DNA from 3 places in the Paenibacillus glufosinatiresistens genome. Region 3 is predicted to be linked to each of the others. Evidence: predicted binding sites of a transcription regulator. Region 3 holds the regulator's gene; each other region holds the start of a gene.

Region 1 (10,185 bases), on a different contig from region 3:
ACGAGAGCCGGGTTCCATGTTGCCGCCAGCAGCGTTCCGATCGCTACCTGCGTCGCCTTATGGCCGCTGTCCATCCGAATGCCGGAAGGGCCGTCCGCTGTGCAGGCAACCGGAATACCGAAGCCGGCCAGCGCGTCGCTGACGCCGCCGAAGGCGGAAGCGGTGCCCGGAGTGACCAGCGGGCTGCTCATTCCTTCGCCGCGGACGATGGCGGCCAGGTCCTTATCATCCAGCTGGGCGATGAAGGCCTCCATACGGATTCGCTCTTCCTGAACATCCCGGAGCGTATAGCCGAGATCGCCGGTCTGCTTCAGCTCGCCCGGCAGGTTCTGCTCTATCCGTTCGGCCATGGAGATCCGGCGGGTCGGGACCTCTGTCCACTGCGGCTCATAGGTTCCGTCATTCTTGCGGGTTCCCGGCTTCAGCCGCCGGAAGCTCTGCGCCGGAGCTCCCGCTTCCTGCAGCTGTTCGACCAGCGTGAGCTCGGGCACGAGGTAGCCTTCCCGGCCTTCTACCCGGATCTTCGCCGCCCTGCGGACACTGCTTCCGACATGCAGGACGTAAGTGCCCGCCTCCAGCACATAGGCCGAGCGGTGGCCCGTAACGCCTTCATCGTCATAGGCAGCCATGCGGTGAACCGGGAAGTTCAACGTAACGGTCTCGCTCTCGCCCGGCTTCAGCAGCCCCGTCTTCGCAAAGGCTGCCAGCGCCTTGGCCGGCCGGCCAAGCAGCCCCTGCGGCGCTTCATAATAGACCTGGACGACTTCCTGTCCGGCATAGGCGGTTCCGGTATTGGTAACGACAGCCTCCAGGTTAAGAACAGACCCGCCTTTATCAGAGGACAACCGGGCTTCGCCGGGAGCAATGGAGAAGGTCGTGTAAGACAAGCCGAACCCGAACTCGAACTGCACCCGGTCAGGGCAGAAGGTCTCGAAATAACGGTATCCGACATAAATGTCTTCCTGATACAGGTTGGCGAATTCATTGCCGTGGTTGCGCGTCGACGGATAATCGCCGATCGAACGGGCAATCGTATCGGTCAGCTTGCCGCTCGGCGTCACCTCTCCGGACAGAACGTCGGCGATGGCGTTGCCGCCCTCCATGCCGCCGTGCCAGGCATAAATGACACTGGCGATCGGATGAACATAATCTGCGGCGTTCAGCCAGCTCATATCGATGATGTTGGAGACATTGAGGACGACTACCGTCTGCTCGAAATGAGCCGTAACCCGCTCCAGCATCGCCTTCTCTTCTTCGGTCAGCCGATAGCTTCCGGGTTCATCGGCATTATCCTGGTCTTCTCCGGCCGTCCGTCCAATGACGATGACCGCCTTGTCCGAACGGCTTCTCGCACCGGCCACCAGCTCATCGGTCAGCGGCATTTCCCGCTGGTGCCAAGGCTCGGCGGCCCAGCCTCCGCCGCCGTTGTCGAACGGATTCTCTGCAATCCACTGCTCATAGACCGCTGCCAGTTCCTCATCGACGGCGAGGCCGGATTTGGACCGGAGCCCGCCCAGCAGATGGGTGGTGTACGCGACATGCACGCTGCCGCCCGAGCCGGTACCGCTGCGGTAGTAATCAATCTGGGTACGGCCAAATATAGAAACGCGTTCTCCCTTGCGGAGCGGAAGCGTCTGTCCGTCATTCTTCAACAGCACGGCGCCCTCTGAAGCCGACCGGCGGCTGAATTCGGCGAAGCCCTCCAGGGGGACTCCCAGTTGCGTAATCTTCATTGTTCCTCTTCCTCCTGTCTGTCCGTTGATTCTTCTGCATATCGGTTCCCGTGACCGGGTTGTTAGGTTGTGAACGCGCGTTCACAACCCTTCATCCGCTCTATCTTACTATATAAATAGCGCTTTCACAAAGGGTAAATGCTTGAAGCGGATTTCTGCCTTCTGCCGAGCGAACTGCGGTGTCGGCTTGGCTGCCAGACGCCGCGCCGCACAGAAAAAGGCGGACCCAAGGTCCGCCTAGTCAGTCAGGCCGTTCTCCGCCGTAGCGGACTTCGTTGTACCGGTCGATAATCCGCCGGACTTCCCGGTCTTCCAATTCCGTGAAGCGCTTCTCCGGTGAAGCGATATCGGCTCCGTTCTCCAGCGGGGTCCGGCTTGGCCGGTAGCCGAAGCCGCGCTTCACCGCTCCGCGCAGCAGCCGCCGGTACGCGGCCCTCGGGTCCTCGTCCGCAGAGCGCGCGGAGATCCCCAGCCGCAGCCAGAGGCGCCGTGCCGGCGCTGCGGCGCGCTCGATCTTCTCAACCTCGTCAATATACCCGCCTTCGGCCTCCGGCGCTCTGCGCCCTTCGCGCAGACGCCGCAGCAGCCGGCCGAGACGGCGAAGCCCGTACCGCACCCGTTCAGGCAGCCAGCGGCGCACCAGCCGGTACAGCAGCACAAGCAGCGCAACCGCCGCTGCCGTCGCCAGCAGACCGAGCAGAATATAGCCGGCAATACGCAGCCATTCCGGCGTGCCGGCGGCGGCATCCTCGCCCTTGGTGAAGCCCGGCATCGCCTGCGGCAGCACTTCGGCCGGCTTCTCTTCAGGGACAGGCGCGGCCGGCTTCGGAAGCAGGCCGATCAGCCAGCGGGCCACCCTGCGCAGCAGAGGACCGAGGCCCTGCCAGCCGGCTGAGGCGGCGACAAGGAGCAGCAGGAGCCCGGTCATCCGCCGGTTGACCGTCTCAATCCGGCCGGCCGGCGCCGCCTCGCCTTCGACGTTCAGCGCAGCGGCGCGGATGCGGTACCGGTTCCAGCGCAGCAGCAGCAGGAACAGGGCCGTCATGCCCGCGCCGTACAGCAGCGGGGCATAGGGAGTCAGCCCCGCCGGCTTGGAAGCGGCGATGGCCGCATACATCAGGGCCGCCGCGGCGACCCCGACGGCCGGCACCTGCGGCAGCAGGCGGGCCCAGCCCCGCTGCCGGCCGATCAGCAGGCCGCGCAGCGCAGCGGCCAGCAGGGCGGCCCCGCCCGCGAGCGCGGCGGGGCGAAGGCCGTACGCGGCGACGGTTATCGCCGCCGCGGCCAGCAGCAGCGCCAGGGCCGCAGGCAGCGCCCGGCCGCTGCCGATCTGCCGGGCGCCCGCCGCCTGGCCGCCCAGGTGCAGCAGGCCGATCCCCAGCAGGAGGATCGGCGGGGAAGCATGCAGCGCGTAGACGGCGTACAGCAGCGCTGCCGGGAACAAGCCCGCCGTCTCCATGAGGGCGACGGCGGCCATTGCCCGCAGCTCGCGGCTGCGGGCACGCCCGGTCTCCCGGGCGGCTGCCGCCCCGGGAGACGGCTCCGGACGGGAGTCCGCTTCCTTCCGTCCGCCGCTTAATGCCGCATGCGGCTTGGCTTTATCGTTCATCGCGCGCGCCTCCTCCCCATAGCGGTTCGCCGACTACCGCAACACGGTGCCCCCGCTCTTCCAATGACCGGATGGCATCCGCAATCCGGTTCGAGACATGGGCGGTGACGAGCAGATAATCGAGCGGCTCCCGCTCTTCTTCCGCCGCTTCGCGCGCCAGAAATTCATAGAACGGCTCCCGGGCCTTAAGGTCGGTCCCGGCCATCGCCTCCAGGAGCAGCACGAGATGCGGAAGCCCGTGACCGGGCGCCACCCGCCCTTCCGGCCGGCCGGCGGCCTCCGAGACGCAGGCGTTATGGGCGTAGCCGGCAGCCATGCCCTGATGGATCAGCCGGGCGGCCACCGTCGCCGCGCAGGACAGCGCAGCCTCCAGCCGCCCGGGCTCCGTAACGACGCTCCACATCGCCTCCGATTCCTCGATATTCAGGCAGATCATGGCCCGGGGATCGGCGGAATGGCCGTTGCGGCGCACTTGAAGCCCGCCGCTGCGGGCGCTGGCTTTCCAGTGAATGCGGTTCAGAGGGTCGCCGGGCGCGTATTCGCGGATGCCGCTCCATTGGAAGGGATCTTCGACAATCCAGCGCCGCACAGCCAGTTCTCCCTGCCAGGTCCGCCACGACAGCGGCAGCTCCTCCTCTTCCAGAAGCCTCGGATAGACCACCAGCCGCTGGTTCAGCGGAATCTGGCGCGCCGGCGTATAGACCCCGAACAGGTCGCTGCCGGTCATCGTCACCGATTCGATCCGGTAGATTCCCCGGCCTTCGCACTCCACTTGGTACGTGCGGGTAATCCGGGTCTTCGGAGGCAGCGTGAACAGGCTGGCATGGTTCTGGTAGATGCTGCCCTTGCTGATGGCCGTCTCCCTGCTCCGGGCAAAAGTCAGCGAAGCCGGAAGCAGCGCCTCCAGCCGGAGCCAGGGAACCGGGAGCACCTTAAGGTTCGCAATGGTCTCCACCATCTCGATCCTTTCCCCGGCATGGCAAGCCTCCGTGCTGAACCGGCGGGTATAACCGAGCTTCGACAGCGACCTTCGGCCGAGCAGCCAGCCCTGCAGAGTCATCGCAATCATGCAGGCGATGAGAAGCCAGATCAGCGCCATCAGCGAACGCCGCCTTCCACGCCTTCCTCGCTTGGAACCGGAACCTTCGCGGCGATGTCCAGCAGCAGCCGCTCCGCCGTCTGTTCTTGAACGCCGTAGCGGCGCTTCGGAACGAGGCGATGGGCGCATACCGGGACAAGCAATTGCTTGATATCGTCCGGCAGCACAAAAGAGCGGCCCCGCAGCGCTGCCAGCGCCTTGGAGGCCCGGAGCAGCACCTGGGTTCCGCGCGGGCTGACGCCGAGCGCCGTCTCCGGATGCTCTCGGGTCGCCTCGGCCAGCGCCACAATATAGCCGAGCAGGTCGCCGCTTACGCGGACCTCTTCGCAGAGCCGCTGCGCTTCCAGCACTTCGGCTGCGGAAGCGACCGGAGCAATGACCGAGGTTCCTCCCCCTTCTCCGAGCGTCCGCTTCAGAATCTCTACGCCTTCGCCGGCGGTCGGATAACCGAGCCGCATCTTGATCATGAACCGGTCCATCTGCGCTTCCGGCAGCGGAAAGGTTCCCTGGTTGTCGATGGGATTCTGGGTGGCCATGACGAGAAACGGCCGCTCCAGCGGCATGGTGATGCCTTCGACGCTGATCTGGCGCTCTTCCATGCATTCCAGCAAGCTGGATTGCGTCCGCGGCGTCGCCCGGTTGATCTCGTCGGCCAGCACAATCTGGGTGAACAAGGGACCGGGGCGGAAATGAAACTCGCCTTCCTTCTGGTTGTAGTAGTGGCTTCCCGTCAGATCGGAAGGCAGCAGGTCCGGTGTGAATTGGATGCGCTGGAAGCCAAGGCTCAGCGAGGCTGCCAGGCTTTTGGCCAGCAGCGTCTTGCCGGTGCCCGGGACATCCTCCAGCAGCACATGCCCTCCGGCCAGAAGCGCTGTCAGAAGCAGCTCGGTCTCTTCTTCCTTGCCTACGATCACCTTGCCGGTATTCGCCTGCAATTTCTGCGCCAATGTTTGTACCTTGTCCATACCCGATCCCTCCGTATGCGCTCTCATTCGTTTATCTGCTTATTATAGTACATTCCTGGAAAAGCGGCACAGACAAAAGAGACACCCTCTTCAGGGTGCCTCTCTGTTGCTCGCTGCCGGAGCAGAGCTGCCGGAGATCCGATTGCACGTTCGTTATTTCGGTTCTGCCGTTATTTCAGGTCTTTCCATACCCAGCTATCGACTTCCGGCAGGTCGAAGCCTTCTTCCCGGATGTAGGCATGATGCTTGGCGATGACCGCATCCATCTCGTCGGCGATGGCCCGGTATTGTTCTGGGTTCGGCAGGCTCAGCACCGCTTCCTTGGCCAGGTCGAACCGGTCCATCTGGTTCAGCACGCGCATGTCGAACGGTGTGGTGATATCGCCGTTCTCCCGGTAGCCGTGCACATGCAGATTGCGGTTGCGGCGGTCGAAGAACAGATCCTTAATGAGTCCTTCATAGCCGTGGAAGGCGAAGATAACCGGCTTGTCGGCCGTGAAGTAAGCTTCGAATTCGTCGTCGCTAAGGCCCCGCGGGTCGAGCTTGCTGCTTCTGAGCTTCAGCAGATCGACGACGTTCACATAGCGGATCTTCAGGTTCGGCAGCTTCTCGTGCAGAATCGAGATAGCAGCCAGGCTCTCCATGGTCGGCTCCGTGCCGGAGGAAGCGAAGACCACATCCGGCTCCTGGTCGCCGCAGGTCGAAGCCCAGTCGATGATCTTCAAGCCTTTATCGACAAGCTCCTGCGCTTCGTCCGCGCTGAACCACTGCGGACGCGGATGCTTGGACGAGACGATCAGGTTGATCTTCTGGCGGTCATTCAGCACCTTGTCGAATACGGCCAGCAGGGTGTTGGCATCGGCGGGCAAATATTCACGGATGAATTCCGGCTTCTTGTCGGCGAGATGGCCGAGCAGGCCCGGGTCCTGATGCGTATAGCCGTTGTGATCCTGCTGGAATACGGTCGAGGTCGCCACGACGTTCAGGGACGGAATATCTGCGCGCCAGCCCTGATCGGTCGCTTTGCGCAGCCATTTGAAGTGCTGGGTAATCATCGAATCGACGACGCGCAGGAACGCTTCATAGCTGGCAAAAAATCCGTGGCGGCCGGTCAGGACATAGCCTTCCAGAAGGCCTTCGGCCTGATGCTCGGACAGCTGCGAGTCAATGACCCGGCCGTAGGAAGCCAGGAACTCGTCGTTCGGTTCCTTGACGGCATCCATCCACTGCCGCTTCGTTACTTCAAAGACAGGTCCCAGGCGGTTGGACATCGTTTCGTCCGGTCCGAAGATGCGGAAGTTGCGGTTGTCTTCATTGAGGGCGAGGACGTCCTTCATGTACTTGCCCAGAACGGCCATATCCTGCGCTGTAACGGCGCCCGGTACGGAGTTATCCAGCGCAAAATCGCGGAAGTCCGGCAGACGGAGTTCCTTCACGAGCCGTCCGGCATCCGTCACGGGATTCTTGCCCATGCGGCGGTCGCCCGACGGGAGAATCTCGGCGATGTCGGCTTTCAGCTTGCCGTCCTGTTCGAACAGTTCCTCCGGACGGTAGCTGTTCATCCATTCCAGCAGCGCCGGCGCATGCTCCATATGCTTCCGGTCAGCCGGAATCGGCACCTGGTGGGCGCGAAACGAATCTTCATTCGGCACATTGTCCCACGATTTCGGTCCGGTCCAGCCTTTCGGGGAACGGAACACGAGCATCGGCCAGAGCGGGCGGGTTGTCTGTCCGCCGCCGGTGCGGGCCTCGCGCTGAATGTCCCGGATTTTCTCGACGATGAGGTCCAGCGTCTCGGCCATAGCCGGGTGCATCAGCGCCGGATCGCTGCCTTCCACGAAGTGCGGTTCCCAGCCCATGCCTGTGAAATAAGCAGTTATTTCTTCCCGCGACATCCGGGAGAGGATCGTCGGATTGCTGATCTTGAAGCCGTTCAGATGCAGAATCGGCAGTACGGCTCCATCGGTCGCCGGATGGATGAACCGGTTGGAGAACCAGGAAGCGGCGAGCGGTCCGGTCTCGGCTTCGCCGTCGCCCACGACTACAGCGGAGATCAGGTTCGGGTTGTCGAGAATTGCGCCGACTCCGTGCGACAGGGAGTAGCCCAGTTCGCCGCCTTCATGAATCGATCCCGGCGTTTCGGGAGCTGCATGGGAAGCAACGCCGCCCGGGAAGGAGAACTGCTTGAACAGCTTCTTCATGCCGGCAATATCCCGGGTAATGTCCGGATAGATCTCGGTGTAGCTGCCGTCCAGATAGGAGTTGGAGACCATGACCTGACCGCCGTGGCCCGGTCCTTCGATATAGAACATATCGAGATCGTACTTGGTGATGATCCGGTTCAGATGCGCATAGATGAAGTTCTGGCCCGGGATGGTGCCCCAGTGCCCGATCGGCTTCACCTTGACATGATCGGCCTGCAGCGGTTCCCGGAGCAGCGGGTTATCCTTCAGGTACAGCTGCCCGACCGAAATATAATTCGTAGCGCGCCAGTATGCATCCAGCTTGTCGAAATAGGTTTTGGACGAATAATCCACTTGCAGAGTCAGTCCCATGATTTCTCTCCACTCCTTAATATCAGCCTTCCGACCGATTGTGAAAAATTTCTCTTGAGTTCATCATACCAACTTAATTATAAAATACAACCTTTTTTATAATTGATACGGTCCAATTTTGTGAAAAGTTGAACAACATATGGACAAATGGTCATTCGCCTTTTCAACCCAATAAAAAAAGACCGGAGTTTCCTCCAGTCTTCCGCTTATTGCACCGATACAAACGTGTTAAATTTTAGGTATTGATAATGAATGCGCATATGGGAGAATTCCAGCGGCGTTCCGTTGTCGAGGAAGAAGATCCCTTCCATAATGCCGACCGGCTCGTTCTCCTTCAGCAGCAGCAGCTCCCGGTCCTGCTCCTGCGAAGGCTCCGCAAAGATGGACATGAAAGATTTGGTCACGGCCAGATTATGCGCGCTCTCCAGATAGTTGAAGATGGAACCTTCAATGATGGTCTGGTTCAAATTCTGCACGATTTTAATCGGGATATACCCCGTCTCGATCATAAAAGGCACGTCGTCGAACAGGCGAAGCCGGACGATTTTGTAGACAAAATCATGCGGTTCCAGGAACAAATCCCGCTGCAGCTCCTCCGTCGGCGGAATCACCTCGAAGCCCAGCACCCGGGTCTGCGGCTTCTGGCCGTTCATATGGAAGTTGTCGGTCACGCCCAGATTCGAGCCTTCATAGTTAAAGACCGATTCGTTCTTAATATACAGGGGGTTGATGAAGGTCCCCGATCCGCGCTTCTTGAAAATAATTCCGGCGTGCTCCATCTTCGTCAGCGCCTGCTTCACCGAGCTGCGGCTGACCTGGTACAGCTCGCTCAGGCTGCGCTCATCCGGCAGACGCATATCCGCAAACTGCCCGGCGAATATTTTCTTCTTCAGATCGTCGATAATTTGCTTGTACACGAACTCTGCCATTACGTACTTCCTCTCCGGTCCTCTGCTTCGTTAGTCTCTTGGTTAACTATAGCATAAGCTTGTCCACAAACTCTATGTCCGCAGCCGCAAATTCATACGCTCCCAGCCCGCTGGGATGGACCCATTCGTACCGGTCGTGGTCGGTCAGCACCGGCTCGCCGCCCTCCAGCACGGCGCGGTAAGCCGTCAGCCGGATATGAATCTCTTCGTACCGGTGCTCGCTGACGCCGAACCGGGCGTAAGGCCGGATGCGCAGCCCCATCTCTTCCAGCAGCTCGCGCTTCAGGCATGCCTCCGGCGTCTCCCCCGGCTCCAGCTTGCCGCCCGGGAACTCCCAGAGCCCCTCTTGGGCTTTGCCTCTGCGTTTGCGGGCAATCAGAATCCGCCCCTGACGGTCTTCTATAATCGCTGCCGCCACTTCGATCATTGCCCTCACACCCCTTTCTTCTCCTGAACTTAATATAGCCGAAGCAAGGGATCTTTGTCTTTGACAGGAACACATGTTCGATATATACTTCCATTTATATAAAGGAGGGTTCCCCGTGGACGTAATGGAGAAGCTCGAAATTTTGACCGCCTCGGCCAAATATGATGTCGCCTGCACTTCCAGCGGCTCCAGCCGCAAGGGAAGCGCCGGCGGCATGGGCAACACCACCAGCATGGGCATCTGCCACAGCTTCGCCGCCGACGGCCGCTGCATTTCGCTGCTGAAGGTGCTGATGACGAACCGGTGCGTCTTCGACTGCGCCTACTGCGTGAACCGGCGGTCCAATTATACGCGGCGGGCCACTTTTACGCCGGAAGAGATTGCCGATGTCACGATGCAGTTCTACCGCCGCAATTATATCGAGGGCCTGTTCCTGAGTTCCGGCATTCTGCGCAATCCCGACTATACGACCGAGCAGATGATTGCCGCCCTGGAGCTGCTGCGCCATGTTCACCGCTTCGGCGGTTACATTCATGTCAAGGCCATTCCGGGAACGGACGAACGGCTGCTCTCCCGGCTCGGCCTTCTCGCCGACCGGATGAGCGTCAACATCGAGCTGCCGTCACAGGCAAGCCTCGGCAGGCTGGCGCCGGACAAGAGCAAGGATTCCATTCTGAAGCCTATGGGACTCATCCAGGCCCGAATCCGTGAGAACCGCCACGATCTCGTCCGTTACGACCATGCTCCCCGGTATGCCCCCGCGGGCCAGAGCACACAGATCATTGTGGGAGCAACGCCCGACACGGATCAGCGGATCCTCGCCTTGACGGAAGGACTGTACCGCAAATACGGCTTGAAGCGGGTGTTC
Region 2 (10,185 bases), on a different contig from region 3:
TTTTGCTGATTACCGACGGATGCTCCAATGTAGGGGAAAGTCCGGTGATGGCGGCGGCGCATGCGCTTCAGGAAGGCGTTACAGTCAATGTGATCGGGGTGATTGATTACGGGACCATCGGCGAGCTGGGCAGCCGGGAGATTGAAGACATCGCCAGGGCGGGCGGGGGTCTGAGCCGGATCGTCGGCACGCCCCAACTGGCGGGAACCATGCAGATGATGACCCGCAAGACGGTGGTGGAGACGATTCATCAGGCCGTCAACCGGGAAGTGCGGAGGGTGCTGGGAGATTCCTCGATCGAGGAGCTTCCCCCGGGAAAACGCGCCGAGATGGTTCAGGTCGTCGACGACCTGAGCGAGACGGCTCCCCTCCGTATCGCGCTGCTGATCGACGCCAGCGCCAGCATGAAGCCGAAGCTGGCCGCCGTCGAGGAGGCGATCCGCGATCTGGCGCTCAGTCTGGAGGCGCGGGGCGGCCTTAGCGAGATTGCGGTCTTTCATTTTCCCGGTTCGGCCGGGGAAGAAGCAGCGCTCGATAAGGACTTTACCTCGGATAAGTCGGAGCTTCGCTCCCTGTTCGGCCGGCTGCGGATGAGGGGGGCAACGCCGACCGGTCCGGCGATCTTCCGGGTGCTTCGGCATTTCGGTTATGGTACACTGGAAGCACCAATGGATCGAAGGGCTGCAGGGGATTACGAGGAAGGGGAACGAAGATCGGGTGGCTATCTCGTCTAGCCCCTCCTGGGCGCCGGGAACGGCGATTGTCGGCAAGTGGCGCGGCAATCGCTATATCGTGGACCGGCTGCTCGGCAAGGGGGCCAACGGAATCGTATATTTGGTGCACCGCGAGGGCCGGCGGGAGAAGTATGCGCTGAAGATCGGATACGATACGCTGGATCTGCAATCCGAGATCAATGTCCTGACGTCGCTTCAGTCGCGGGAGAAGTCGCGCGAACATCGCGGAGGCCGGGCGAAGAAGCCTTCCCGCCCGGCTTATTTGCTGGAAGCCGACGATGACCAGGAGGGCGGGTTTCCTTTCTATGTCATGCGGTATGTACAGGGTTCGCCGCCGCATGTTTTTTTGAGACGCAAAGGGCGCAGCTGGCTGGGGCTGATTGGACTGAAGCTGCTCGACCGGCTGTGCACGCTGCACGAATGCGGGTTTGTCTTCGGGGACCTGAAGCCCGAGAATATCGTTGTCTCCGACTATGGCGAAGCCGAGCTGATCGACTACGGCGGGGCGGGCCCCAAGGGGCGGAGCGTGAAACAGTTCACGGAATGGCATGACCGCGGCTTCTGGAACGCCGGAAGCCGCAGCGCCGACGAGGGCTATGATCTGTTTGCTTTTGCGGTGCTGTGTCTGCGGCTGCTTGATGAGCAGGGATTGAAGACGGCGGCGGCCGGACTTCCCCAGACCCGGAGCGTCGATGATTTGCTGAAGCTGGCCGTCCGGCTACCGGACCGCGGTCTGTCCTCATGGCTCAAGCTTGCGCTGAAGGGCGGATTTCCGAGTTCCCGCGAGGCCAGAGAAGCTTGGAAGACCCGGGTGTATCGCGCCGGGAGAGAGGCGATGCGCCACGACCGGGTTGCAACGCCGGGCTGGCTGGTCGGCGCCTTTGTGCTGTCGCTTCTGGTGCTGGCTGCCACTCTGTACTGGATGGCCGGGTTCTGACGCGGTATGATAGATCTTAAGCTATGGGTGCAGGCGGAGAGGATGGGCCGATATGGAGCAGTGGAACCGGCTGGTGCGGGCCGTAGAGGAAGCGGCGGGCGAGCATGGGCTGTGGAAGGCGAACGACCGGATTGTGGTCGCAGTATCCGGAGGGCCGGATTCTGTGGCTCTTTTGCATGTTCTTCGCCATATTTCCCTGCATTCGCTCCCTCTGAGCCTGATTTGCGCGCATGCCGATCACGGATTTCGGGAAGAATCCAGAGCGGAAGCCGAGCTGGTCCGCAAGATGGCGGACGAGCTGGGACTTCCGCTGGAGACGGCAGAGCTTCATGTGCCGGCCCATCTGGCAGAGAGCGGTCTTGGACCGGAGGGGACCGCCCGGGAGCTGCGGTATGCCTTTCTGGCGGAAGCGGCCGCACGGCACGGGGCCACGGGCATCGCGCTTGGCCATCATGCCGACGACCAGGCGGAGACGGTGCTGCTGCGGCTTTTGCGGGGAAGCGGTCCGACCGGTCTCGCGGGAATGCGGTGGAGACGTCCGTACAAAAAAGTGGAACTGCTGCGGCCTCTTCTCCGTATACAGAAGGCGGAGCTTGTCGGAGTCTGCCGCGAGCAGGGGTTTCCTTTTGCCGAGGATGCCAGCAATCTTCAGAGCCTGTATGTCCGCAATGCGGTACGGCTGGAGATTCTGCCCTTCCTGGAGAAGTACAGCCCGAGGCTTGGACAGTCGCTTAACCAGCTGGCCGAGATCGCAGCAGCCGAAGATGATTATATGGAAGCAAGCGCCGAGAAGCTGTACTTCAGGATCGTGCGCAGGGAAGGAGAACGGATATCGTTCGACCGGCACGCATTTGCCGGCGAGGCGTCCGCTTTACAACGGCGTTTGATTAAACTAATATTAAATTATCTGTCGGCGGACACGTCGGCGGTGGATTTTCCCAAGATTGAAGCGGTCCGACGAGGGGCGCTGCAGGCCCGTCCGACAGTCTGGAATCTGGATCTGGGCGGCGGGGTAACCTGTAAGCGGCAGTATGATACGATTGTCTTCACATCTGCTCCCTCCGGGAAGCAGACCAGCTATACATACGAGATGGAGATGCCTGTGTCCCGGCTGGAAATTCCGGAGATCGGCCGAAGTCTCGCAGCTGCGGTGCTGCAGAGGGAAGATTGGGCATCTCGGAAGGTTGAAGGCAACCGCCTGACGGCGGGGTTTGATCTGGAGGGTCTGGCATTTCCCCTGACCGTTCGGTCACGCCTGCCTGGAGATACCATGCGAATCATGGGATTAAACGGAAGCAAAAAGGTTAAAGATATTTACATTGATGATAAAATACCTTCTTCCGAACGCCATCGCATTCCGATTGTCTGCGACGCACTGGGCCAGATTCTCTGGATTCCCGGCGTCCGGCGATCGGCTCACGCCGCCGTTGGCCGGCACACGGCAGCGGTCCTTTTTCTGTCTCTGGAGGAAGGGAATGATGCGCCGGACGCGCTCCGACAGGAGTGACGGATTGCAAGCATAAGATTACCTTAGGAGGTACGCAAGTTGCAGAATGACATTCAGGAAGTGCTGATCAGCGAAGAGGAGATCCAGGAACGGATCAAGCAACTGGGCGCCGAGCTCAGTGCCAAATACGAGGGGCGGACTCCCCTTGTCATTTGCGTGCTGAAAGGCGCGTTTATTTTTATGGCCGATCTGGTTAAAGTCATTACAGTACCGGTAGAGATGGATTTCATGGCCGTCTCCAGCTACGGGGCCGAGACCAAGTCGTCCGGTGTCGTGAAGATCATCAAGGATCTCGACGTGCCGGTCAGCGGCCGGGATGTTCTGATCGTCGAGGACATCATCGACAGCGGACTGACGCTGAGTTATCTGATCGAGCTGCTGCAAGCCCGCGGAACGGCTTCAATTGAAGTTGTTACCCTGTTCGACAAGCCGGCGGGACGCACCGTTAAGCTGGAAGCCGATTATACCGGCTTCGTCATTCCCGACGAGTTCATCGTCGGCTATGGCTTGGACTACGCCGAGAAATACCGGAACCTCCCTTACATCGGGGTGCTGAAGCCGGAAATTTACTCCAAATAGCCTATTGACAGACCGGATGTCCGGCTCATTTTCCCGAAGTTCCTCTATTTGAGGTGCTCCGACAGGCTATGGTACAATAACTTAAGTGTTGTGAGAGGAGGTAGGGGATGAATCGGTTCATCCGAAATTCTGGTTTTTATTTGATTTTATTTTTAGTCGTGGTGGGCATCGTCCAGTTTGTCAGCAACGGAAATGAAGCCGCCGATTTCCCTAGATACGACCAACTTCGCCAGGAGATCAAGAACAACAACGTTAAGACCTTGACCGTACAGGCGGAGAACGGTGCCTTCCAGGTAACCGGCAAATACAAGGAGAAGCCCGAAGGGGCCAAATCCGAGAACTTCTCTACCTACATTCCTCCTACTGATACGGCTCTCAATGAGCTGGTTGACGCCAGCGAGGCGAACGGCGTGGAATATTCCCAGAAGAAGATGGAAGGCGACAGCATCTGGTTGACGTTCCTCTCCTCCATTATTCCGCTCGTAATCATGTTCATTCTGTTCTTCTTCCTGTTCAACCAGGCGCAGGGCGGCGGCGGCAAGGTCATGAATTTCGGCAAGAGCAAAGCCCGCCTCTACAATGAAGAGAAGAAGCGGGTCACGTTCGAGGATGTTGCCGGGGCCGACGAAGAGAAGCAGGAGCTTGTGGAAGTGGTTGAGTTCCTCAAAGACCCCCGCAAATTTGCTGCCGTGGGCGCGCGCATTCCGAAGGGCGTTCTGCTCGTAGGCCCTCCGGGTACCGGTAAAACCTTGCTTGCCCGCGCTGTTGCCGGCGAGGCAGGCGTTCCCTTCTTCAGCATTTCCGGTTCGGACTTCGTGGAAATGTTCGTCGGGGTCGGCGCATCCCGCGTCCGCGACCTCTTCGAGAACGCCAAGAAGAACGCGCCTTGCATTATCTTTATCGACGAGATCGACGCCGTCGGCCGCCAGCGCGGCGCCGGACTTGGCGGCGGTCACGATGAACGCGAACAAACGCTGAACCAGCTCCTCGTTGAGATGGACGGCTTCGGCGGCAACGAAGGCATTATTATCGTAGCGGCGACGAACCGCGCCGATATTCTCGACCCTGCCCTGCTCCGTCCGGGACGCTTCGACCGTCAGATTACAGTAGACCGTCCGGACGTCAAAGGACGCGAAGCGGTGCTGAAGGTTCACTCCCGCAACAAGCCGCTGACCAAGGATGTGAAGCTTGACGTCATCGCCAAGCGCACAACCGGCTTCACCGGCGCGGATCTGGAGAACCTCCTGAATGAAGCGGCTCTTTTGGCCGCCAGACGGAACCGCAAGGATATCACCATGCGTGAAGTCGACGAGGCCATCGACCGTGTGATCGTCGGCACCGAGAAGCGGAGCCGGGTGATCAGCGACCGGGAGAAGCGCATCGTGGCTTACCACGAAGCGGGTCATACCATCGCAGGTTATTACCTGGAGAATGCCGATATGGTCCACAAGGTAACGATCATCCCGCGCGGCCGTGCCGGCGGATATGTGATCATGCTGCCGAAGGAAGACCGCATGCTGGTAACGAAGCAGGAATTGCTGGATAAAGTGACAGGCCTCCTCGGCGGCCGGGTCGCCGAAGAAATGTTCATCGGCGAGATCGGCACCGGCGCTTACAGCGACTTCCAGCAGGCGACGCGGATTGTCCGCTCCATGATTATGGAGTACGGAATGAGCGAGAAGCTCGGACCAATGCAGTTCGGCACCAGCCAGGGCCAGGTATTCCTGGGCCGCGATATCGGCCACGAGCAGAACTACAGCGATTCGATCGCCTACGAGATTGATCAGGAAATGCAGCGTTTCATCAATGATTGCTATGAACGCTGCCGCAAGCTGCTCGAAGAGCATGCCAATGAGATGCACCTGATTGCCAACACGCTGCTCGAGAAGGAGACGCTCGAACTCGACCAGATCCGTGAACTGATCGAGCAGGGCTACTTGTCCGAAGACGGCAAGCCGGATGAGGCCTCCGCCGAGACGGCTCCGGAGACAGGTGAACCCGTCATCGACAACGTCGGCGATGTGCGCGTGCGCATCCAGGGCAAATCGGAAGAACCGCTGTCAACGCCGGGCGGCGATGTGACGAAGGACATTCCGACCCGCCCGCAGGATGGCGGAAGCAATGACGGCAACGGCAATGGCAGCGGCGGCCCGTTGAGCTAAGGGCGCTGCTCATTATTCAAGAGACGGTTACGACCGCAAGGCTACTTGCGGCGGGGCCGTCTCTTTTATTTTGGCAGCCTCGGAGTTCTTCTTCTGATACTTAAAATTTGCTGTAACTCCCCGTCCGCTTTCATTGACACAGCAGAATCCGTTGTGTACATTAGTGATTAACAATGACTGAATATGAAGATTCCGGGAAGCGGAATCGTCGGTGATTGCCGGAGACTATGCAGCGCGCGATTATGTTACTCATTTCACGATCATGGGTGTGCGGCATAGAGCATGGCTGTCGGCCGTGAGACATAAGGGGGATACGAGAATTGGAAGCTCTGGCGCTGGAGCACAAGCAGGAGCAGAACCGGGAACTGCGCGAGCGGCTCGAACAGCTGAAGAAGGAACGCAATGCCATTATTCTGGCGCATTATTATCAGCGCGATGAGATTCAGGAGGTTGCCGATTTCCGGGGCGACTCGTTCCTGCTGGCTCAGAAGGCGGCCGAGACGGACGCCGAGACCATCGTCTTTTGCGGGGTTCATTTTATGGGAGAGAGCGCCAAGATTCTGGCGCCGAACAAGACCGTCCTGATCCCGGACGAACGTGCCGGCTGCCCAATGGCCGATATGGTCAATGTGGACGGATTGCGCAAGCTGAAGGCGCAGCATCCGAACGCCAAGGTGGTTACGTACATCAACTCGTCGGCAGAGATCAAGGCGGAGACCGATATTTGCTGCACCTCGGCCAATGCCGTTCGGGTAATCGAATCCCTTGATGCCGAAGAGATCATCTGGGTACCGGACAAGAATCTGGGCCGCTACGTTCAGGAGAAGACCGGCAAGAAGATGATTATTTGGGAAGGCTATTGCAACACGCATGATATGCTGACGGTCAAGGATGTCTATGAGATGAAGGCCAAGTACCCGGAAGCGGAATTTGTCGTTCATCCGGAATGCCGGCCGGAAGTGGTCGCCCTGGGCGATTTTGTCGGAAGCACAACCGCTATCATTGATTACTGCCGCCGGTCGGACCGGAAGGAATTCATCGTCGGAACCGAGGACGGGACCGGTTATCAGCTCCGCAAGGACAGTCCGGACAAGAGCTTCCATTTTGCAAGCAAATTCCTGGTCTGCCCGAACATGAAGGTCAACAATCTCAAAAAGCTGGTCAAATGTCTGGAGACCATGAAGCCGCAGATTTATGTGCCTCAGGCCATCGCCGACAAGGCCAGAATCTCCTTAGAGCGCATGCTACAAGTCAAGTAGCATGCGCTACTCTTTCGTTGAAACAGGTGAAACGGTCTCATGATTCCACAATATTTGGTTGATTTTGATCTTCGTGAACTGCCGGTGGTCCGCACGGACTGCATCATTATCGGATCGGGCATTGCCGGCCTGTTCACGGCCATCCGTGCCGCCGAAGACCGCAAGGTCGTGATGCTGACCAAGAAATCGCTGATGGAGAGCAATACGCGGTATGCCCAGGGCGGCATCGCCGCCGTAATCGCCGAGGATGACTCGCCGGAGTTTCATTTGCAGGATACCTTGATGGCCGGTGCCGGGCTGTGTTCGCGGGAAGCGGTCGAGGTACTGGTAAACGAAGGGCCCGAGGGCGTGCAGGAGCTGATTCGGCTCGGGACCAAGTTCGATAAGGAAGACGGCGTGCTGGCGTTGACTCAGGAGGGGGCGCACAGTCACCGCCGGATTCTGCATGCTAACGGCGACGCCACCGGCTACGAGATTGTGCGCGCGTTGTCGGAGCAGATTGCGAACCATGACCGGATTGAAGTCTGGGACGATCACTATGTCATCGACCTGATTACCGAAGACGGCGAATGCCGCGGCGCACTGGTTCAGCGGCCGAACGGAAGCCGGCTGTTTCTTCAAGGCGATGCGACGATTCTGTGTTCCGGCGGGGCCGGCCAGCTCTACCGCTATACGACCAACCCGGAGGTGGCGACCGGAGACGGGGTAGCGATTGCCTACCGCGCCGGCGCGCACATCCGCGACATGGAATTTATCCAATTCCACCCGACGGCGCTGAGTTATCCGGGCGCTCCCCGCTTTCTGATCTCTGAGGCGGTTCGGGGGGAGGGCGCCGTTCTGCGCAACATCCACGGCGAGCGGTTCATGGAACGCTATCATGAGCTGCTGGAGTTGGCTCCGCGCGACATTGTGGCCCGGGCCATTATTGACGAGATGGAAGCGACCAAATCGACGTTTGTGTATTTGGATATTACCCACGAATCGGCCGAGAAAGTGAAGCACCGGTTCCCGACCATATACGGGACCTGCATCGGCTATGGACTCGATATTACGACAGACTGGATTCCGGTGGCTCCGGCTGCGCATTATATGATGGGCGGGATCAAGACCGATCTGAACGGCGAGAGCAGCATCCCGCGTCTGTTCGCCTGTGGAGAGGTCTCTTCGACGGGCGTACACGGCGCGAACCGGCTGGCCAGCAATTCGCTGTCCGAAGCCATTGTATACGGCCGCCGGATTGTAGACCGCATCTGCAGTCTTCCCGGTCTTGGAGAAGCGCTGCCGAGTGCTGGCTGCGATGAAGGCCGCAGCGAGCATCCATCCCAAGCGGTAGTGGAACGGCGGCTCAAGCTGCAGAAGGTCATGGTGCGCCAAGTCGGTCTGCGGCGCAGCGAAGAGACGCTGACGAAGGGGCTGGAAGAGCTGAAACGGCAGCTTCCGATCTTTGCTTCCCGGCTGACAACGCCGGAAGATCTGGAGTTCGCCAATATGCTGACCTGCGGCCTGCTCATCACGGAGTCTGCATTGGCCCGCCAGGAGAGCCGCGGGGCTCATTACCGTGAAGATTTTGCCCAACGGGACGATGTGTGCTGGCGGAAGCACCTGCTCCAGATTCGGGAGCTGGGTATAGTGGAGGAGAACGAAGCATGATGTTTAACGGATATAATGAAGAATTGGTTCAGTCCATAAGAGGTTGGCTCCAGGAGGATGTCGGTTCCGGCGATGTGACGACGCGGACGACAATACCGGCCGGCCATCAGTCCAAGGGCATTATTCATGCCAAAGAGGACGGGGTAATCTGCGGCGTGCCGATCGCCGAGCTGGTCTTTGAGATCGTCGATCCGGGCCTGTCGTTCACGGCCCATGTTCAAGATGGGCAGTCTATTGCCAAGGGAACGGTCATCGCCGAGGTTGAGGGCAGCACCCATGCCATCCTGACGGGAGAGCGGCTGGCGCTGAATCTCATGCAGCGGCTCTCGGGTATCGCTACGCGAACCCAAATGTTCGTTCAGGCGCTCGAAGGACTGCCGACCCGGCTTGTCGATACCCGCAAGACCACTCCCGGGCACCGGATGCTTGAGAAATACGCGGTCCGTATCGGAGGCGGAGGCAATCACCGGTTCGGCCTGTATGACGCTGTCATGATTAAGGATAACCATATCAAGGGCGCGGGCGGCATTGCCCAGGCGGTAAGCCGGGCCCGCGCGAATATTCCACATACGATGACGATTGAGGTGGAGACCGAGAATCTGGATCAAGTCCAGGAAGCGCTGGAGGCCGGAGCCGACATTATTATGCTGGACAATATGCCGCCCGCCCTGATGAGTGAAGCGGTCGCCCGGATCAAGGCCGCAGCCCCCAGGGTCAAGACGGAAGCGTCCGGCAATGTGTCGCTGGAGACGGTGCGCTCGATCGCCGAATCGGGTGTGGACATTATTTCCGTCGGCCGTCTGACCTACTCGTTCAACAGTCTGGACATCAGTCTGGATCTGAACGCGAAGAAGGGAGGGGCTCCGGCATGATGCTGGTTGTCGATATCGGAAATACGAATATTGTACTCGGCGTCTACCGCCGGCAGGAGCTGCTTCATCACTTCCGGCTGAGCACGGACCGGCAGTCCACCGCCGATGAATACGGCATCCGGATTCATAATTTGTTTCAGATGTCCGGCCTTTCCGTTAAAGAAGTAGAGGGCGTCATCATTTCCTCGGTCGTGCCGCCCATTGTCCAGGTGTTCGTCGATATGTGCGTCAAATATATCGGAATTGAACCGCTTGTTGTGGGGCCAGGCATCAAGACCGGCCTTAATTTGCGTTATGAGAACCCGCGCGAGGTCGGAGCCGACCGGATTGTGAATGCGGTAGCCGCTGTCGAGCGGTATCAATGTCCGCTGGTCGTGGTCGATTTTGGCACAGCCACTACGTTCGACTGCATTGACGCCTCAGCCAACTATTTGGGCGGAGCGATTGTCCCCGGGATCGGGATTGCGACGGAAGCGCTCTACCAG
Region 3 (10,185 bases):
CATTCCGGCGGCCACCAGGACGGGAATAATATTAAGTCCCATAAAAGCGAGAAAAATCACCAGCACCGGCACAAAGCCGATCAACGCTTCCTTCATCCATTTAGGCATTGGTCCAAACCCCCATTGTATCGGATTCGCGCGGCAGAATCACAAATTTGCTCTCGGTGCCGTTCCACAGGCTGACATAGACATTGCGGTCATCGATATCCGTCTCTACCGTGATGCCCTTGTACTGACCGGACAGTTCTTCCAGCGTCTGCGGGATCAATGTGTACTTGCGGCTCTCCATGGCTTCGGCGACGCTGAACATCGCCTTGTCCCAGTATTCATCCAGCTGTTTGCCGGAATGCTGCTCGACATCGAGCTTCAGCGTCCGGCTTCCGATTTCGGACTTGCCTTCGCTGTTGATATATTGAACCAGGTCGCGAAGTTTCGTTCCCGGCTGCAAATCGAGTTTCAAAAGTACCTCATGGCGGTTAATAGTAATGTGGGATGACTTCACTCCCTCATAGCGGTCAACGATGCGCTGGAGCGGTTCCTGAACGGCATAGTGGCGATACAGAAACCATCCGCCGAACAGTACGGCTACCGACAAGAGCGACGTCAGCAGAATGGGGACAATACGCAGCTTCACAGGTTACGTCCTCCTTTAATGAATGTGAAAAGAAAAGGCCCCGGGTACATGCCGAGACTCGTCCGAAGCGGCATGTGTTTTGTCATGCCCTAATACAACAAGTAGTATATCATAGGTGTATATACGCGGCGAAATATAATTGTGAATATATTTAAAATTTTTTATTTCCAATTTCGCCTTTTTCTTATATCGGAAGCAAGAGCCGCAGCGATTAGCGCTGCGGCTCTTGAATTTGAAATCTCTTCTTCTGTCAGAATGATATACCGATCTATCTATAGATCGTATATCGCGATTTACCGATTCGGGAGCGCGTACGGTTCGCCGATCGGCTCTCCGTCCGCAAAGCGATAGAACTGATAATAATAGCGGCCCTCCATTTTGTAGAACGCCTGCCATACATATTCCCCGTAGTAGACGCCCGGCAAGAGACGGCGGATATCCGCACGCGGAAGCGCCGAAGCGATCTTGGAGCTCATTTCGCCTCTGGACAAGCCGGAGGACGCATCCTCCGTATGTACCGGCTCCCCGGAAGGCTTCCCCTGCTCCGTGAACTTCACCCATACCAGCTTGCGCTTGCCGTTCTTGTCGTCTCCGGTCACGACCCAGTAGATCGAGTCGGCGTCCCAGACCGATTTGTCGCTGCGGACGACCTTCGTCAGCCCCGCCGAGGAGCGGGCCGCATTTTCGGCCAGACGCTGCTCCTTCCGCTGGTCGTTCAGCACGTAAGCATAAAAAGCATATAGAGCTGCGGCCAGCAGGATCAGGACGACAATCCCCAGCGTGACCCATTTGCGCTTCGTTCTCAAGCTGCCAGCCTCCTTGCCCTACCGGTTCAGCAAGCCTTCAAAGGCTTCCTGGGCCTCGCGGCGGATTCGTTCTTCGTCCAGCGTCAGGCATTCGCCGTTCTTAACCAGCTGCTTGCCGTCCACCCACACATGCGCAACATCCTTGGCTGACGCCGAATAGACGGCGTGGGACAGCAGATCGCTGTGCGGCAGCAGATGCGGCTGGTCGATATCAATGGCAATGAAGTCCGCTTTCATCCCGGGAGCCAGACGGCCTACGCGCTCCAGGAACAGCGAAGCGGCTCCGTACTCGGTGGCCATCTTCAGCGCTTCCGCAGCGGGAACGGCCGTCGGGTCGCCGCTGACACCCTTGTGGATCAGCGCCGCCAGACGCATTTCCTCGAACATATCCAGGTTGTTGTTGCTTGCCGCTCCGTCCGTACCGAGCGATACCGGCACTCCGGCCTTCAGCAGTTCGGGAACGCGGGCAATTCCGCTTGCAAGCTTAAGGTTGCTGCCCGGATTATGCGAGACGCCGACCCGGTGGCGGGCAAGAATCCCGATCTCCTCGTCGGTCAGGTGCACGCCGTGCGCGACAAGCGACGGGCGGGTGAACATGCCGAGCTTCTCCAGATGCGCAACCGGGCGCAGGCCGTATTCCGTGACGTTCTGCTCCACTTCGGCGCGCGTCTCCGACATGTGCGTGTGCATCGGCAGATCCAGATCATGCGCCGCCTGCACGAACTTCTCGATAAAGGCCGGAGGGCACGTATACGGAGAATGCGGAGACATCATGGCCGTAATCCGTCCATCGGCCCGGCCGTGCCAGTTGCGAGCAAATGCCACCGCTTCGGCCAGCTTCTCGCGCTGAACCTCTTCCGGACACAGTCCGATGGCGCCGCGCATCAGCACGGCCCGGATGCCGGACTCTTCGGCCGCCTCGGCCACCCGGTCCATATGATCGTACATATCGAGGAAGGTGGTAGTACCGCCCTTGAGCATCTCCAGGATGGACAGCGCGGTTCCCCGGTAGACATCCTCTCCGGTGAACTTGGCTTCCATCGGCCACATCTTCTCCTGAAGCCACGTCTGCAGAACCATATCGTCGCCATAGCCGCGAAGCAGCGACATCGCCGCATGTCCGTGCGTATTCACGAGACCCGGCAGGAACAGCAGCCGGCTGCCGTCCATGCGCTCTACGCCCTCTTCGGGCGCAGGAGCCTCCTCGCTGATGGATACGATGATATCGTCCTCTACCGTCATGTATCCTTGGAGGACGGGTCTGTCCGCTCCGGGTACGGCAAAATAACCGCCAGCTATCACCCATTTATTGCTCATTCGGCTCTTCTTCCTTTCCGTCCTGGAGATAATAGGCCAGACTCTGCAGGTCGGTTGTGAAATCCGCCGCATGCACCCGCACATAAGGGGGAGTCTTCAGGATCACCGGCGCGAAGTTCAGAATTGCTTCGATACCGGCTTCAATCAGCAGGTCCGCGACGTTCTGCGCCTCCTGGTCGGGAACCGTGATGATCCCGATGCGGATCCCCTGGCTCCGGACCGTCTCCTGCAGCTCGCTCATCGGCTGAACGGTCAGGGAATGGATCTTCTGTCCCACTTTGGGCTCGTAGGCGTCGAATACGGCGGTAATCTTCATCGTATCCTTCAGATACGCATTATAGTTCGACAGCGCATGGCCGAGATTGCCGGCTCCGACCAGCGCCACGTTGATCGGCTGGTCAAGCTTCAGAATATGGCGGATTTTCTCGATCAGATACGGAACGTCATACCCGATGCCCTTGCGGCCGAAATCGCCGAAATAGGCCAGATCCTTGCGGATCTGGGCAGGGTTGAGGTCCAGCTTCTGACCGAGCTCCTGGGAGGAGACGGTGGAAATTTCACGCTTGTTGAGATCATTGAGGAAGCGCAAATACACAGGTAGCCTGCGCACGACCGCTTCCGAAATTTTGTCCGATTTCATCTGGCGTTCCTCCTAAACAAAGTACAAGCGGTTCCTTGCATCTATACCTAAAGCGCGGCTGGTCCCATAATTCTAGGAACCGCCGCCCTCTTGAAGCCACTCTTCAATCCGGGGCACCATCTGGCGGGTCGTCATATGCTCCATCTTCGGCCCCGGAAGCGAATACAGGAAGTATTTCCCATAATAAGATTCAATTACTCTGGTATCATATACAATAACAATGCCCTTATCCCGGTTCGTTCGCACCAGCCGGCCGAAGCCCTGCTTGAAGCGGATGACCGCCTGCGGAACCGACAGCTTCATGAACGGATTCTTCTTCTGCGCCTGCAAAAGCTCGGATTTGGCTTCCACCAGCGGATGATTCGGCGGCTGGAAAGGTAGCCGGACAATCGCCAGGCAGGTCAGCGCCTCGCCCGGGATGTCCACGCCTTCCCAGAAGCTGCTGGTTCCCAGCAGCACGGTTCTTGCATTCTCCTGGAAGCGCCGGATCAGCTTCGTTCGGCTGCCTCCTTCGATGCCCTGCCCCAGCACGGCGATATCGGAGGCGGCCAGGGCATCGCGCAGCGGTTCATAGACTTGGCGCAGCATCCGGTAAGAGGTGAACAGAACCAGCATGCGTCCGCCCGTGGCGGCCGCGGCTTCGGAGAGCGACTGAACCAGCTTCTCCACGAATACCGCATCGCCGACACTGCCCTTCACACTCGGAAAATCGCGCGGGATCACCAGCAGCGCCTGCTCCCGGTAACGGAACGGCGAGGGAAGCTGCGCAGTCAGCAGCCGGTCCTGTTCCGCCGCAGCCCCAAGCCCCAGATTGTCAATCATGTACTGAAAAGATTTATCCACGGTAAGCGTCGCGGAAGTCAGCACAATCGCTTTCTTCTTGTCGAAGAACAGCTCTTTGAGCTGTCCGCTGACATCGACGGGAACGGCGTACATCTGAAGCGATTTGGCGCGGTATTGGCCGCTTGCCTCCAGCCAGTAGACCGTCTTCTCGTCATCCAGCGCCATAAAGAAACGAACCTGCTCCCGGATCGCGGCCAGATCCTTGAACAGCCCGCCGACATCGGTCACCAGGTTGTCCGCCGAGGATTGGCCCTCCTGCTCGCGCATTTCCGTAATCATGCGGTCTCCCTTGCGCACCGCTTCGCCGAGCGCAAGATGGAACGCATCCGCAAGCGTAACGAGCTCCTCCCAGCCCTTCGGCCGTCTGCCGGGCTGAAGCCGCAGCACAAGCTGGCCGGCCTCGCTCGCGGAAGCGTCCGACTGCGACGGCATCAGCGCGAACAGCCGCTCGCTGAGCTGGTCCCAGTTCTCCTTCACCGTCAGCAGATCGGGATAGATGCTGTCGATGGCAGCGGTCCATTCGGAGGCCTGTTCGCTTCCGGCGGACTGGAGCGTCTGCCGCAGCGCAGGGAGCTGGCCGTTGCGGCTGTCCTTATACAGCCGAAGCAGGGTATGTGCAAGAGTGAAATGCTTCATGTGCATGCCCAAATGCTTCCCGGCTACGTCCTCCAGATGGTGCGCCTCGTCGATGACGAGATGCTCATAGGACGGCAGAAGCTGATGTCCCGCCTTCACGTCCGCGAACAGCTTGGAGTGGTTCGTAACGACCACGTCGGCATTTCCCGCCTCGTGCTTGGCACGGTGATAATAGCATTTGCGGAAGAAGGGGCAGGACCGCCCCTGGCAGGAATCGGTATCGCTGGCCACCGTCTCCCAGAAGTCGCCGCCCCGTCCGCCCAGGTTCAGCTCTTCGTCGTCGCCGGTCTCCGTCCGCGTCAGCCAGACGAGCATCTGGGCGGCAATCAGCGCATCTTCGCGGGGACCCGCAAGGTTCTGATTGATCCGCTGCTCGAACTTGCGCAGACAGAGATAGTGCCCTCTGCCCTTGAAGATGGCGGCCTTGAACGGAAACGGCACGGCTTCGGTCAGCAGCGGAAGGTCGCGTTCCCGGAGCTGGTCCTGAAGATTGATGGTATGTGTGCTGACCATAACCTTCTCACGGTTCCGGACACTGTGGTAGATGGCGGGAAGCAGATAACCGAGCGACTTGCCTGTTCCTGTTCCGGCTTCGATCAGCAGATGCTTCTCCTCTGCGAACGAACGATGGACCTCGCCGAACATCAGGTCCTGGGCCTCACGGCTCTCATAGCCCGGAAGGATCGTCTGCAGCCGCATCTTCACATTCTCCAGAAAGGACTCGAAGGTCTCGTCTTCCAGCGGATTCAAATGGCTGTCCGCCCGCGGAGGCTCAAGCTCGGCCCAGTCCGATACGCGGAGCGCCAGCTGGCGGAAATGGTTCATCCCGTCTTCGGGCTGGAACGTCTGGCGTTCCCGCTCCTGAAGGAGACCGTCGAAATACCAGCCCAGATCGCTGTCCTCCGAAGAGAAGAGGTCTGCAATTCGCTGCATGGTCAACAGCGGCAGGTCTTCCAGCTCCTCCAGACAACGCAAAAATACGAGCGCGGTCGCCAGCGCATCGCTGTCGGCCTGGTGAGGGCGCTCATGCTTCAGGCCGAACTGGGCGGTTACCGCTCCGAGCTGGTAGGAAGTCAGGGAAGGATAGCTGATGCGCAGGAAATCGATCGTATCCAGAATCCGGCCCTGAAAAGGCAGGTATCCGCAGCGATCGAGCGCATTTTGAAGAAAATGGAAGTCGAAGGCGACATTGTGGCCCACGAGCACGACATCGTCGAGCATCGGCACAAGTTCCATCATCATCTCTTCCAGTTCGGGGGCGTTCTCGACATCGCGGTCTGTGATGCCGGTAAGTCCGGTAATAAAAGCGGGAATCGGTCCTCCGGGCTTGACGTAGGAACCGTATACCCGGGAAATTGACCGGTCTTCTTCTATAATGGCAAGTCCGACCTGGATAATTTCACCCACGGACTGGGTTCCCGTTGTTTCAAAATCAAGCACGGCAAATTTCATGATGTCCTTGTTCCCTTTCAATTGAGACTCTTCATCAGCATAACAGAAGTTGCGAAAAAAGGCGATGCGCGCCGCCGGCCCGGCGGGCGCATCGCATTAGAGAATCGCGCGGATGTTCCGTCACAGCAGCAGGGTCAGATCGCTGCCGTATAACAGCTTGCCGCTTCCGCGGCGGCATACTTCCAGGTTGCGCGCCGGTTCCGGCATCGCCGGGTCATGCCTCGCCGCCTGCAGGAACAGCTCTTCGGCTTCCCCGAACTGCCGCTGCCCGGCCGCGATGCAGCCGATGGCATTCAGCAGCATCGCCTTAAGCCTGCGCCCCCTGACATGCGGGAGCATATGCTCCAGATGGGTCCGGGCTTCGGCGCGCTCATCCTGATACAGATGGGACATTGCCAGATACAGCCGGGCCGGGAGGCTGTCCGGATAGCTGTCCACGACCTCCAGGAAAGAAGCGACGCACTGGGGATACATCTGAAGCTTGTAGTATCCCTGGCCCCGAACGAACTGCTCCATGGCCAGCTCCGGCGGCTCGGCGGCTTCCGCCGCGCTGCCTTCGGGGCCGGAGAACGGCGGCTCCTGAGGATCGCCCCCGTCCTCGTCGCCCACGCCGGCAGCCTGCCTGAAGCGGCTCAGGTGCTCAGCAAAGACAAGCCATTCGTCCAGGGCTTCGTCGCTGAGCCGGCGGAGCATCCGGTACTTCTCCATCAGCTCTCGCCGCTCCGAGTCGCCTGCTCCGGCATACCGGGCGGCAATGTCGGACAGCATATCGTTCATTTCGGCAAACATCTGTTGAAACACCAGGCCATTCCCCCTTGCGGAAATGAAATCAGTGCAGCTTGCCTGAGTTCATTGTTCGCTGCGGACGGCCCTTATATCCGTGGCAGTGCATGGGATGCCCTGGGGGCTTTAGCCCACGGTAGCGTGGATCTCGTGATCGGCAAGCTTCGACGGACGGTTGTGTTCATCCACAAAAACGACCGTCGGTCTGTGGCCGGCCAGTTCTTCCTGCGATAAGACCGCGTATGAAATAATAATTACCGTGTCGCCCGGCTGCACAAGACGGGCGGCGGCGCCGTTCAGGCAGATCACCCCGCTGCCGCGCGGGCCCGGAATGACATAGGTCTCCAGCCGGGAGCCGTTGTTGTTGTCTACAATCTGCACTTTCTCGTTCTCCAGCAGGTCGGCGGCTTCCATCAGATCCTCGTCGATCGTGATGCTTCCGACGTAATTCAGGTTCGCTTCCGTAACGGTGGCGCGGTGAATTTTGGATTTCATCATATGTCTAAACACAGGCAGGTACCTCCTTCGGGGTAAATACGATATTGTCGATCAGCCGCGTACGGCCGAAGCGGACGGCAAGCGCCATGATGATCTCCCCTTCCACCCCGGACAGCGGCGCATTCTCTTCGACCGGCTCCAGTTCCGGGAAGGTCAGCACTTCGGCATAGTCGATATCGGCCAGCGGCGAAGAAGAGATGACTTCCGTAAGCAGGCTGCGCAGCTCTCCGGCAGTCTCCAGGCGTCCCTCCTCGAAGGCAGAGCGGGCTTCCCGCAGGGAACGGGACAGCACCAGCGCCTGCCGGCGTTCCTCGCCCGACAAATACACATTACGCGAGCTGAGCGCCAGACCGTCTTCCTCGCGGATAAGCGGACAGGGAACAATCTCGACGTTCATGTTCAGGTCGAAGACCATCTGCTTCAGGACGGCCACCTGCTGGGCATCCTTCATGCCGAAGAAGGCAAAGTCCGGCTGAACCAGATTGAACAGCTTGGAGACCACCGTCGTCACGCCGTCAAAATGCCCCGGGCGGGAAGCGCCGCAGAGCTTCGAAGTCAGGCGGGAGACGATGATTTGGCTGCGGTTCTCCTTCGGATACATCTCCTGCACGGACGGGATGAAGACCAGATCGGCCCCTTCCCGCGCCGCCAGCGCCAAATCCCGGGCTTCGTCGCGCGGATAGGTCTCGTAGTCCTCGTTCGGGCCGAACTGAAGCGGGTTGACGAAGATGCTCATGACTACGGTTCCGCAGGCTTTCCGGGCTTGGCGGAGCAGACTGGCATGTCCTTCGTGGAGATAGCCCATCGTCGGCACGAGGCCGACGGCGCCGGTCCCCTGGGCGCGCCGCAGCCGCAGCTCCTGTCTCAGTTCATCAACGGTTCTTACGGTCTTCATTTCGAATTCGCTCCTTCTCCGGCTGCGCCGTATAGACTGTCCAGCACGCTCTCATCCGCCGCGAACACATGCTCTTCGGCCGGAAAAGCCCGCTCTTTCACTTCCTGCACATACCGGGTCAATCCGTCCCGGATCACGCCGCCGATATCGGCGTACGTCTTGACGAACCGCTTCTCCCGGTAGGGAGAGGCATATTGCAGCACATCGTGGAACACGAGCACCTGACCGTCGCAGCGGCGGCCGGCTCCGATGCCGATGGTCGGGATCCCCAGCTCGCGCGTGATGGCCTCGGCCACCTCCTCGGTAACCAGCTCCAGCACGACGCCGAAGGCCCCGGCCTGTTCCAGCGCCTTGGCCTCCTTCATCAGCCGCCGCGCGTCTTCCGGGTCCTTGCCCTGCACACGGTACCCGCCGATCGTATGCACGGACTGCGGCGTCAGGCCAATATGGGCGAGAACGGGCACTCCGGCGTTCACGACGGCCCGCACAGTATCGCAGATCTCAAGGCCGCCTTCCATCTTCACGGCATGGGCATGTCCTTCCTGCATCAGCCGGCGCACGCCCCGCAGCGTCTCGTCGATCCCGCCGTGATACGTCATGAACGGCATGTCCGCTACAATAAAGGTATTGCCCGCTCCCCGCGCCACCGAACGCGTATGATAGACCATATCGTCGAGCGTAACGGGCAGCGTGGAGTCATACCCCAGCACAACATTGCCCAGCGAATCGCCGACCAGGATCAGATCGACGCCCGCCTCTTCCGCCAGCCGGGCGGAAGGATAATCATAAGCGGTCAGCATGCTCAGCGGCACGCCTTCCCCCTTCATTTTCTTCATTTTGATTACATTCAGAGCCATCTTCATTCCCCTTTGCTGTCGAGTGACCGCGCCAGAAGCGCAAACAAAAAACCTCTTTAGCAGTCCGCTAAAAAGGTCCGAAGGGCAAAAAAGAGTCACTCGCGATCGTCCCTTCTGTCTCGGTCCTTACGGCTCAGAGCAGAATCCAACGTAGCTGATTCCAGGCCATCCAACTGCTTGCAAGTGCAGGCCGGGCAACCCGGTTCCGCCTCGCTCTAGCAGTATACCAAATCCCTCGCCTAAATACACGCATAATTAAACCCTCTAAACCGACTAGAATATAAGGAGATTTACCGGTCGCATTCCTGAACCGGACTCTTACAAGGACCGCTCGGGCAAAGCCCGTCTCCGGCCTCCTGCCTCTTCGCACCCGGCGTCGGCTCCGGCCTCTCTTTGCAGAAGCAGCCCCGGCCGCAGGTGCGGTCAGGGCTGTCCGTTAAGTCAGGCGGTTCGTTAATTCAGGCGGTTCGTTAAGGCTTCAGTTCATCCACTCAATCTCGCCGGAGAGCACGGTGAACGTCTCTCCGGCATCGTCCACCAGCCGAAGTCCCCCGTTCTCATCCAGTCCGGCCGCCACACCTGTTCGCTGCTCCTTCGGTCCGGCAAGCGCAATCCGCCGGCCAAGGGTAACAGACAGCTCTTCCCACCTTGCGGCGATCGGGGCAAAGCCTTCGGCGAAGTACTGCCGATACCGTTCCTCCAGACCGGACAGCATGGCTGCGGCCAGCTCTTCCCGGTCTACCGGAACGCCGCCGCGTTCGATCCGCAGCGAGGTGGCGACCGCGCGAAGCTCCTCGGGAAAGTCCTCCTCCACGGCCAGACAA

What was found. Region 3 encodes Rex, which represses fermentation and respiration genes when NADH is low (regulators of the CRP and FNR family bind a similar motif). Its sites were predicted from a motif close to TTGTGAAATATTTCACAA; they were not measured.
Region 1: the regulator Rex is predicted to act here: its motif matches at 8,000-8,017, upstream of RBI05_RS12180 (phosphoketolase family protein).
Region 2: the regulator Rex is predicted to act here: its motif matches at 6,162-6,179, upstream of nadA (quinolinate synthase NadA).

The regions. Positions count from the first base shown of each region.
Region 1 covers NZ_JAVFHT010000010.1:47,068-57,252, forward strand. Annotated here, with positions in the region: gene RBI05_RS12160 (glycoside hydrolase family 3 protein) at 1-1,733, opposite strand, end outside; gene RBI05_RS12165 (DUF4129 domain-containing protein) at 1,975-3,342, opposite strand; gene RBI05_RS12170 (DUF58 domain-containing protein) at 3,332-4,441, opposite strand; gene RBI05_RS12175 (AAA family ATPase) at 4,441-5,406, opposite strand; gene RBI05_RS12180 (phosphoketolase family protein) at 5,577-7,961, opposite strand; gene RBI05_RS12185 (GntR family transcriptional regulator) at 8,168-8,890, opposite strand; gene RBI05_RS12190 ((deoxy)nucleoside triphosphate pyrophosphohydrolase) at 8,937-9,317, opposite strand; gene RBI05_RS12195 (putative DNA modification/repair radical SAM protein) at 9,442-10,185, shown strand, end outside.
Region 2 covers NZ_JAVFHT010000021.1:38,242-48,426, forward strand. Annotated here, with positions in the region: gene RBI05_RS17040 (hypothetical protein) at 1-734, shown strand, start outside; gene RBI05_RS17045 (serine/threonine-protein kinase) at 718-1,671, shown strand; gene tilS (tRNA lysidine(34) synthetase TilS) at 1,724-3,178, shown strand; gene hpt (hypoxanthine phosphoribosyltransferase) at 3,218-3,757, shown strand; gene ftsH (ATP-dependent zinc metalloprotease FtsH) at 3,865-5,919, shown strand; gene nadA (quinolinate synthase NadA) at 6,240-7,178, shown strand; gene nadB (L-aspartate oxidase) at 7,218-8,828, shown strand; gene nadC (carboxylating nicotinate-nucleotide diphosphorylase) at 8,825-9,700, shown strand; gene RBI05_RS17080 (type III pantothenate kinase) at 9,697-10,185, shown strand, end outside.
Region 3 covers NZ_JAVFHT010000002.1:21,945-32,129, forward strand. Annotated here, with positions in the region: gene RBI05_RS03070 (AAA family ATPase) at 1-108, opposite strand, end outside; gene RBI05_RS03075 (hypothetical protein) at 101-634, opposite strand; gene RBI05_RS03080 (cell wall elongation regulator TseB-like domain-containing protein) at 928-1,440, opposite strand; gene RBI05_RS03085 (amidohydrolase) at 1,459-2,757, opposite strand; gene RBI05_RS03090 (redox-sensing transcriptional repressor Rex) at 2,747-3,397, opposite strand; gene dinG (ATP-dependent DNA helicase DinG) at 3,470-6,328, opposite strand; gene RBI05_RS03100 (tetratricopeptide repeat protein) at 6,449-7,129, opposite strand; gene panD (aspartate 1-decarboxylase) at 7,238-7,621, opposite strand; gene panC (pantoate--beta-alanine ligase) at 7,614-8,504, opposite strand; gene panB (3-methyl-2-oxobutanoate hydroxymethyltransferase) at 8,501-9,367, opposite strand; gene RBI05_RS03120 (biotin--[acetyl-CoA-carboxylase] ligase) at 9,840-10,185, opposite strand, start outside.